One region of the Pantoea sp. X-Soil-ISGK-421 genome, then DNA from elsewhere that is predicted to be linked to it. Evidence: predicted binding sites of a transcription regulator. Region 1 holds the regulator's gene; the other holds the start of a gene.
What was found. Region 1 encodes PhoB, which activates phosphate uptake and scavenging genes when phosphate is short. Its sites were predicted from a motif close to CTGTCATAAAACTGNCNNAT; they were not measured.
Positions count from the first base shown of each region.

Region 2: ugpB (sn-glycerol-3-phosphate ABC transporter substrate-binding protein UgpB) is a predicted target of PhoB. The motif match lies at 1,405-1,424, and genes of this name have one in related genera.

Region 1 covers NZ_AP035979.1:990,294-993,999, reverse strand. The annotation lists gene phoR (phosphate regulon sensor histidine kinase PhoR) at 1-1,010, opposite strand, end outside; gene phoB (phosphate response regulator transcription factor PhoB) at 1,031-1,720, opposite strand; gene sbcD (exonuclease subunit SbcD) at 1,919-3,136, shown strand; gene AC6I8K_RS04450 (SbcC/MukB-like Walker B domain-containing protein) at 3,133-3,706, shown strand, end outside.
Region 2 covers NZ_AP035979.1:350,451-354,156, forward strand. The annotation lists gene livG (high-affinity branched-chain amino acid ABC transporter ATP-binding protein LivG) at 1-473, shown strand, start outside; gene livF (high-affinity branched-chain amino acid ABC transporter ATP-binding protein LivF) at 475-1,188, shown strand; gene ugpB (sn-glycerol-3-phosphate ABC transporter substrate-binding protein UgpB) at 1,497-2,813, shown strand; gene ugpA (sn-glycerol-3-phosphate ABC transporter permease UgpA) at 2,877-3,706, shown strand, end outside.

The DNA.
Region 1 (3,706 bases):
GTGCCTTCCGGCGTATGATTCACCGCGTTGTAGACCAGATTGGAAATGGCGCTACGCAGCTGCTCGTCATTGCCGAACACTTTAAGGTGCGGATCGGTGTGGAAATGGATGGTATGACGTCCCTGACTCAGCGTTTCCGCTTCACGCTGCAACAGCAGCAGCATGCCAGGCACATCCACTGTCTCTTTCAGATCGATGGCCGGAGCCGCTTCAATCCGCGATAAGGTCAGCAGCTGTTTTACCAGGCTGTCCATGCGTCGCGTCTGCTCTTGCATGGTATGCAATGCCTTGCTGCGCGTGCGCTCGTTCATTACCGAGTCGTCCATCATTTCCAGATAACCTTGCAGCACCGTTAGCGGCGTACGCAGTTCATGGCTGACGTTAGCAAAGAAGTTACGTCGCGCGCCTTCCAGCTGGTGCATTTGGGTGACATCACGCGCCACCATCAGCCACTGCCCTTCGCTGTATGGCATCACGCGGAATTCCATATGATGCTGATTATTGAGGATCTGCGTCAGCGGCATGTCGAACTTGCGCTGGCGGATATAACGGGAAAATTCAGGATAACGCAGCAAATTGAGGATGTTCTGGCCGTTATCCTCCGGCCAACGCAAGCCAAGATGCTGTTGCGCCAAACCATTGCACCAGAAAATGGTGCCCTCTTCGGTGGTCAGTACCACGGCATCCGGCAGCGATTCTGCACCGCTGCGGAAACGTTTGATCAGATTACCCAGCTCACGCCGACGCCGCCGGTTGCGCAGCTGCATCTGATACAGACCATAGAACAGCGGTTCCCAACTGCCGCGTCCGGTGGGCGGCGTCATTGAACGATCGACCCACAGCCAGTGTGACAAACGCATCAGATTTCTGAAATGCCACAACATCACGCCGCTCACCGCAATCAGCAGCAGCCACGGCAGATAGCCGAACAACAGACCCAACACCAGCGCAGGTAAACAGACCAGCGCCAGCTCGGTCAAAAGTCTCTTCCAGGAGAGTCGTTCCAGCACGGTAAAAACTCCGTTTACGTTTAGTAGCGGGCTGAGAAACGATACCCTGTTCCGCGAACGGTTTGAACCATGCGATCGTGGCCGGTCAGTTCCAGCGCTTTACGTAAACGGCGAATATGCACATCGACGGTGCGATCTTCGACATACACATTGGTGCCCCACACGTGGTTCAGCAGCTGTTCGCGGCTGTAAACGCGTTCCGGATGCGTCATAAAGAAGTGCAGCAGTTTGTATTCGGTCGGTCCCATCTCCAGCGGCGTGGTTTCCGACATCACGCGGTGCGATGACGGATCGAGGCTCAGCCCCTGCATCTCAATCACCTCTTCCACCGCCATCGGCGAAATACGGCGCATCACCGCTTTGATACGCGCCATCAGCTCTTTTGGCGAAAACGGCTTGGTAATATAGTCATCCGCCCCCACTTCCAGACCGCGCACGCGATCTTCTTCTTCACCGCGCGCCGTCAGCATCATCACCGGAATGTCGCGCGTCATGGCTTCACGCTTCAAATGCTTAATAAACTGGATACCGCTGCCGCCGGGCAACATCCAGTCCAGCAGAATTAAATCAGGCCAGGGTTCGATCAGCTTACCAATCGCGCTGTCATAATCTTCCGCCTCAATAGGCTGGTAATCATTCTGTTCCAGCACGAAACATAACATTTCACGGATGGGAGCTTCGTCTTCCACAACCAAAATGCGCTTAGCCATTGTAACTCCTGCTAGTGTGACACCGTGTCACTGGGATTTGCGGCGTCATTATGCGTCAGTTTTGTGACACTTTTATGAAAAACACTGCCTTAAGATAGATAGATAAAAAACGGAAATGTCACAATAAAAATCTGCTTTTTTTCTTTGTGATCTTAAGTGGTTATAATTCGCCTTCGCTAAACTCAGCACGGAGCAAACATGCGCATCATTCACACCGCTGACTGGCATCTCGGCCAGTTCTTTTACAGCAAAAGTCGCGCCCGGGAACACCAGGCGTTTCTTGACTGGTTGCTGGATCAGATTGTGCAGCATCAGGTGGATGCGCTCATCGTCGCGGGCGATCTGTTTGATACCGGCTCGCCACCGAGCTACGCGCGCGAAATGTTTAACCGTTTTGTGGTGGCGCTGCAGCCGAGCGGCTGTCAACTGGTGGTGCTGGCGGGCAATCACGATTCGGTGGCGACGCTGAATGAATCGCGCGAGCTGCTGGCCTGCCTGAATACCCAGGTGATCACCAGCGCCACACCACAAGGCGAACAGCAGGTGTTAACGCTCACGCAGCGCGATGGCGCGCCGGGTGCGCTGCTGTGCGCCATTCCTTATCTGCGTCCACGCGATATCCTGCGCAGTCAGGCCGGACAATCGGGGCGCGAGAAGCAGATTTCGCTGCTGGAAGCGATCGAGCAGCATTATCAGCACTGCTATGCTGCCGCGCTGGCGCAGCGCGAGGCGCTGGACAGCACGCTGCCGATCATCGCCACCGGCCATCTCACCACTGTCGGCGTGACAAAAAGCGATTCGGTGCGCGACATCTATATCGGCACGCTGGATGCGTTTCCGGCGCAGGCGTTTCCACCCGCGGATTACATCGCGCTCGGTCACATCCATCGCGCGCAGCGCATCGCCAACAGCGAGCATATTCGCTATAGCGGCTCGCCGATTCCGCTCAGTTTTGATGAACTCGGCCGTGAGAAAAGCGTCTTCTTGCTGACGTTCAGCACCACGCTGGAGACGGTCACGCCGCTGACCATTCCGCACTTCCAGCCGATGCAGATGCTGAAAGGCTCAATGGCGGAGATCGAACATCAGCTGGCGCAGTTCCGCGAAAGCGCCAGCGAACAGCCCACGTGGCTGGATATTGAGATCACCACGCAGGAATATCTCAGCGATCTGCAACGCCGTATTGAAGCACTGACCGAAAAACTGCCGGTTGAAGTACTGCTGGTGCGCCGCAGCCGGGAGCAGCGGCAGCGCAGCCTGGAACGGCTGGAGAACGAAACTCTGAGCGAATTAAAAGTGGAAGAGGTCTTTGCCCGCCGCCTGGCGCAGGAAGATCAGCTGGATGCAGAGCAGGCCGAGCAACTCACGCAGCTGTTCCGCACCACCCTCGCGGCGCTGGAGAATCCATCTGCATGAAAATTTTGACGCTACGCTTTAAAAACCTCAATGCACTGCGCGGCGAATGGTTTATCGATTTCCGCCGTGAGCCTTTTGCCAGCAACGGATTATTTGCCATTACCGGCGCCACCGGCGCGGGCAAAACCACCTTGCTTGATGCCATTTGTCTGGCGCTCTATCACCAGACGCCGCGCCTCGGCACGCTGTCGCAAACGCAGAATGAGCTGATCACGCGAGACACCGCCGAGTGTCTGGCCGAAGTGGAGTTTGAGATCAAAGGGGAAGCCTGGCGCGCCTTTTGGAGCCAGAACCGCGCGCGCGGCCTGGCCGACGGCAAGCTACAGGTGCCGCGCGTCGAGCTGGCACGCGTAGCCGATAATCAAATCATCGCCGATAAAGTCGGCGACAAACTGAAAGCAATTGAAACCCTGTCGGGACTCGACTTCGCCCGCTTTACCCGCTCGATGATGCTGTCGCAGGGCCAGTTTGCCGCCTTTCTGAATGCCAAACCCGGCGAACGCGCCGAGCTGCTGGAAGAGCTAACCGGCACCGAAATTTACGGACAAATCTCGGTGCAGATTTACGAGC
Region 2 (3,706 bases), 640 kb from region 1:
AAAACCTGTTAGTGGCGCAGCATCAGCACCTGAAAAGCGGCGTATTCTCCGGCCTGTTCAAAACCCCGGCGTTTCGTCGTGGCGAGAGTGAAGCGCTGGATCGCGCCGCCACCTGGCTGGATCGTATTGGCTTGCTGGATTTGGCTAACCGTCAGGCGGGCAATCTTGCGTACGGTCAGCAGCGTCGTCTGGAGATTGCGCGCTGCATGGTGACGCGTCCGGAAATTCTGATGCTGGATGAACCGGCCGCCGGGCTTAACCCGCGCGAAACCCACGAACTGGATGAGCTGATCGCCGAACTTCGCGGTGAGCACAAGGTTTCCGTGCTGCTGATTGAACACGATATGAAGCTGGTGATGGGCATTTCTGACCGCATTTACGTGGTCAATCAGGGAACGCCGCTGGCCAACGGCACGCCGGAACAGGTGCGTAACAATCCGGATGTGATCCGTGCTTATTTAGGTGAGGCGTAACATGGCAAACCCGATTTTAACCTTGCAGGGTGTCAGCGCCCATTACGGTCCGATTCAGGCGCTGCACAACATTAATCTGCACATCAATCAGGGCGAAATCGTTACCCTGATTGGTGCCAACGGCGCGGGTAAAACCACGCTGCTCGGCACCTTGTGCGGCGAACCGCGCGCCACCAGCGGCAGCATCACTTTTGATGGTAAAGCGATCACCGACTGGCAAACGGCGAAAATCATGCGCGAAGCGATTGCCATCGTGCCGGAAGGTCGGCGGGTGTTTTCGCGTATGACGGTGGAAGAGAATCTGGCGATGGGCGGCTTCTTCGCTACGCGACAGCAGTATCTGGAGCGTATTGATCGCGTCTATCAGCTGTTTTCACGCCTGGCAGAACGTAAAGCACAGCGTGCGGGCACCATGTCCGGCGGTGAGCAGCAGATGCTGGCGATTGGCCGTGCGCTGATGAGCCAGCCGCGTTTGCTGCTGCTGGATGAACCGTCGCTGGGATTGGCGCCAATTATCATCCAGCAGATCTTCGATACCATTGAGCAACTGCGCAAAGAGGGCATGACCATTTTCCTCGTCGAGCAGAACGCCAACCAGGCGCTAAAGCTGGCAGATCGCGGTTATGTGCTGGAGAACGGCCACGTGGTGCTGGAGGATAGCGGCGAAGCGCTGCTATCAAATGAAGCGGTGAGAAGCGCGTATTTAGGCGCGTAATTGGTGCTCGCTGTCCCCCTGGATAGGGGCTCGCTGTCCCCCTCCTCGGTCCTCCCCCATAAATGGGGGAGGAAGATGCTGCCATATGTGAGTGCTGAAGCAGCAAGTGGCAGCGTTTCCTTCCCCCGCTAGCGGGGGAAGGCCGGGATGGGGGACAGCCAGCACGGACGAATATATAAACCTATCCCATCCCGCTGTCACATCCCCGTAATCAACCTGTTATTAATCCGTCATTTTCCCGTGTCATGTTACGTCGCGAACTACAAAATGCGCGAATTCGCGCGTCGCTAACAGCACAGGAAAACTTTATGTCCGCTTTTACGCTTCGTCCCCGCCTGATGAGTGTCGTACTCGGTCTGGCGCTCAGCGGTAATGCGCTGGCTGCAACTGAGATCCCTTTCTGGCACTCAATGGAAGGCGAGTTAGGCAAAGAAGTTGATTCTCTGGCACAACGTTTTAACCAGGCTCACCCCGATTACAAGATCGTTCCGACATACAAAGGCAACTACGAGCAGAGCTTAGCGGCGGGTATCGCGGCGGTGCGCGCCGGTAAAGCGCCTGCGCTGCTGCAGGTGTATGAAGTCGGTACGGCGACGATGATGGCGTCAAAAGCGATTGTACCAGTCAATCAAGTGTTCAAAGACGCTGGCGTGCCGATGGATCCGCAACAGTTCGTGCCCGCCGTTGCGGGTTACTACAGCGACAGTAAAGGCCAGCTGATCTCTCAGCCGTTCAACAGCTCAACGCCGGTACTGTACTACAACAAAGATGCTTTCAAAAAAGCCGGTCTGAACCCGGATCAGCCACCAAAAACCTGGCAGGCGCTGGCGAAAGATGCCGAAGCGCTGCGTAAAGCGGGCCTGACCTGCGGTTACGCCAGTGGCTGGCAGGGCTGGATTCAGATTGAAAACTTCAGCGCCTGGCATGCGTTGCCGGTCGCCACCAAAAACAACGGCTTTGACGGTACCGATGCGGTGCTGGAATTCAATAAGCCGGTGCAGGTGCGCCACATCGAAATGTTGGAAGCGATGAATAAGAAGGGGGATTTCACCTACTTCGGTCGTAAAGATGAATCTACCGCCAAGTTCTACAACGGCGATTGCGGCATCACCACTGCCTCTTCCGGTTCACTGGCCGACATCAAACACTACGCCAAATTTAACTTCGGCGTTGGCATGATGCCCTACGATGAAACCGTACCGAACGCACCGCAGAACGCCATCATTGGCGGCGCGAGCCTGTGGGTGATGAAAGGCAAAGATGCCAACACCTACAAAGGCGCGGCGGAGTTCATGAAGTTCCTCGCTCAGCCGGAAATCGCTGCCGAATGGCACCAGAAAACCGGTTACCTGCCAATTACCACCGCAGCGTATGAGCTGACTAAGCAGCAGGGCTTCTACGACAAGAACCCAGGCGCAGACATCGCCACGCGCCAGATGCTGAACAAAGATCCGCTGCCGTTCACCAAAGGCATGCGTCTGGGCAATATGCCGCAGATTCGTACTATTGTGGACGAGGAGCTGGAAGGCGTGTGGACCGGCAAACAGGCGCCGCAGGCTGCGCTGGATAACGCTGTGAAACGCGGTAACGAGCTGCTGCGCCGTTTTGAGCAGCAAGTGAAGTAATGCTGTTATCTCGGGGCCGGCGCCTGGCGTTCGCCCCGATTTTTCTCTCAGATTGAGCCTGCTATGTCCTCATCGCGCCCCGTATTTCGCTCCCGTTTTCTGCCCTATTTGCTGCTGCTGCCGCAGTTGGTGATTACGGCCATTTTCTTCCTGTGGCCTGCCGGTGAAGCCTTGTGGTATTCGCTGCAAAGCATTGATCCTTTTGGCATCTCCAGCACCTTCGTTGGGCTGGCGAACTTCAAACGCCTGTTCAGCGACGACTATTATCTGGCGTCCTTCTGGACCACCATTGAGTTCAGTGCGCTGGTCACGATTTGCGGCATGACTTTTTCCCTGCTGCTGGCGGCGCTAGTGGATTACGTGATTCGCCTGCGCAGCCTCTACCAAACCTTGCTGCTGTTGCCGTACGCGGTCGCGCCGGTGGTGGCTGCGGTGCTGTGGATGTTCCTGTTCAATCCGGGCCTCGGTTTGTTTAGCCACCTGCTGAACCAAATGGGCTACAACTGGAACTACGCGCAAAATAGCGGTCAGGCGATGTTCCTGATTGTATTGGCGTCGATCTGGCAGCAAATGAGCTACAACTTTCTGTTTTTCTTCGCCGCGCTGCAGTCGATTCCCAAATCGCTGGTGGAAGCGGCGGCGATCGATGGCGCCGGTCCGGTGCGTCGCTTCTTCAATTTGTCGCTGCCGCTGATTACGCCGGTGAGCTTCTTCCTGCTGGTGGTGAATCTGGTGTATGCCTTCTTCGATACCTTCCCGGTGATCGATGCCGCCACCGGCGGCGGTCCGGTGCAGGCCACCACTACGCTTATCTACAAAATCTATCGCGAAGGTTTTACCGGCCTGGATCTCTCTTCGTCCGCCGCGCAATCGGTGGTGCTGATGCTGCTGGT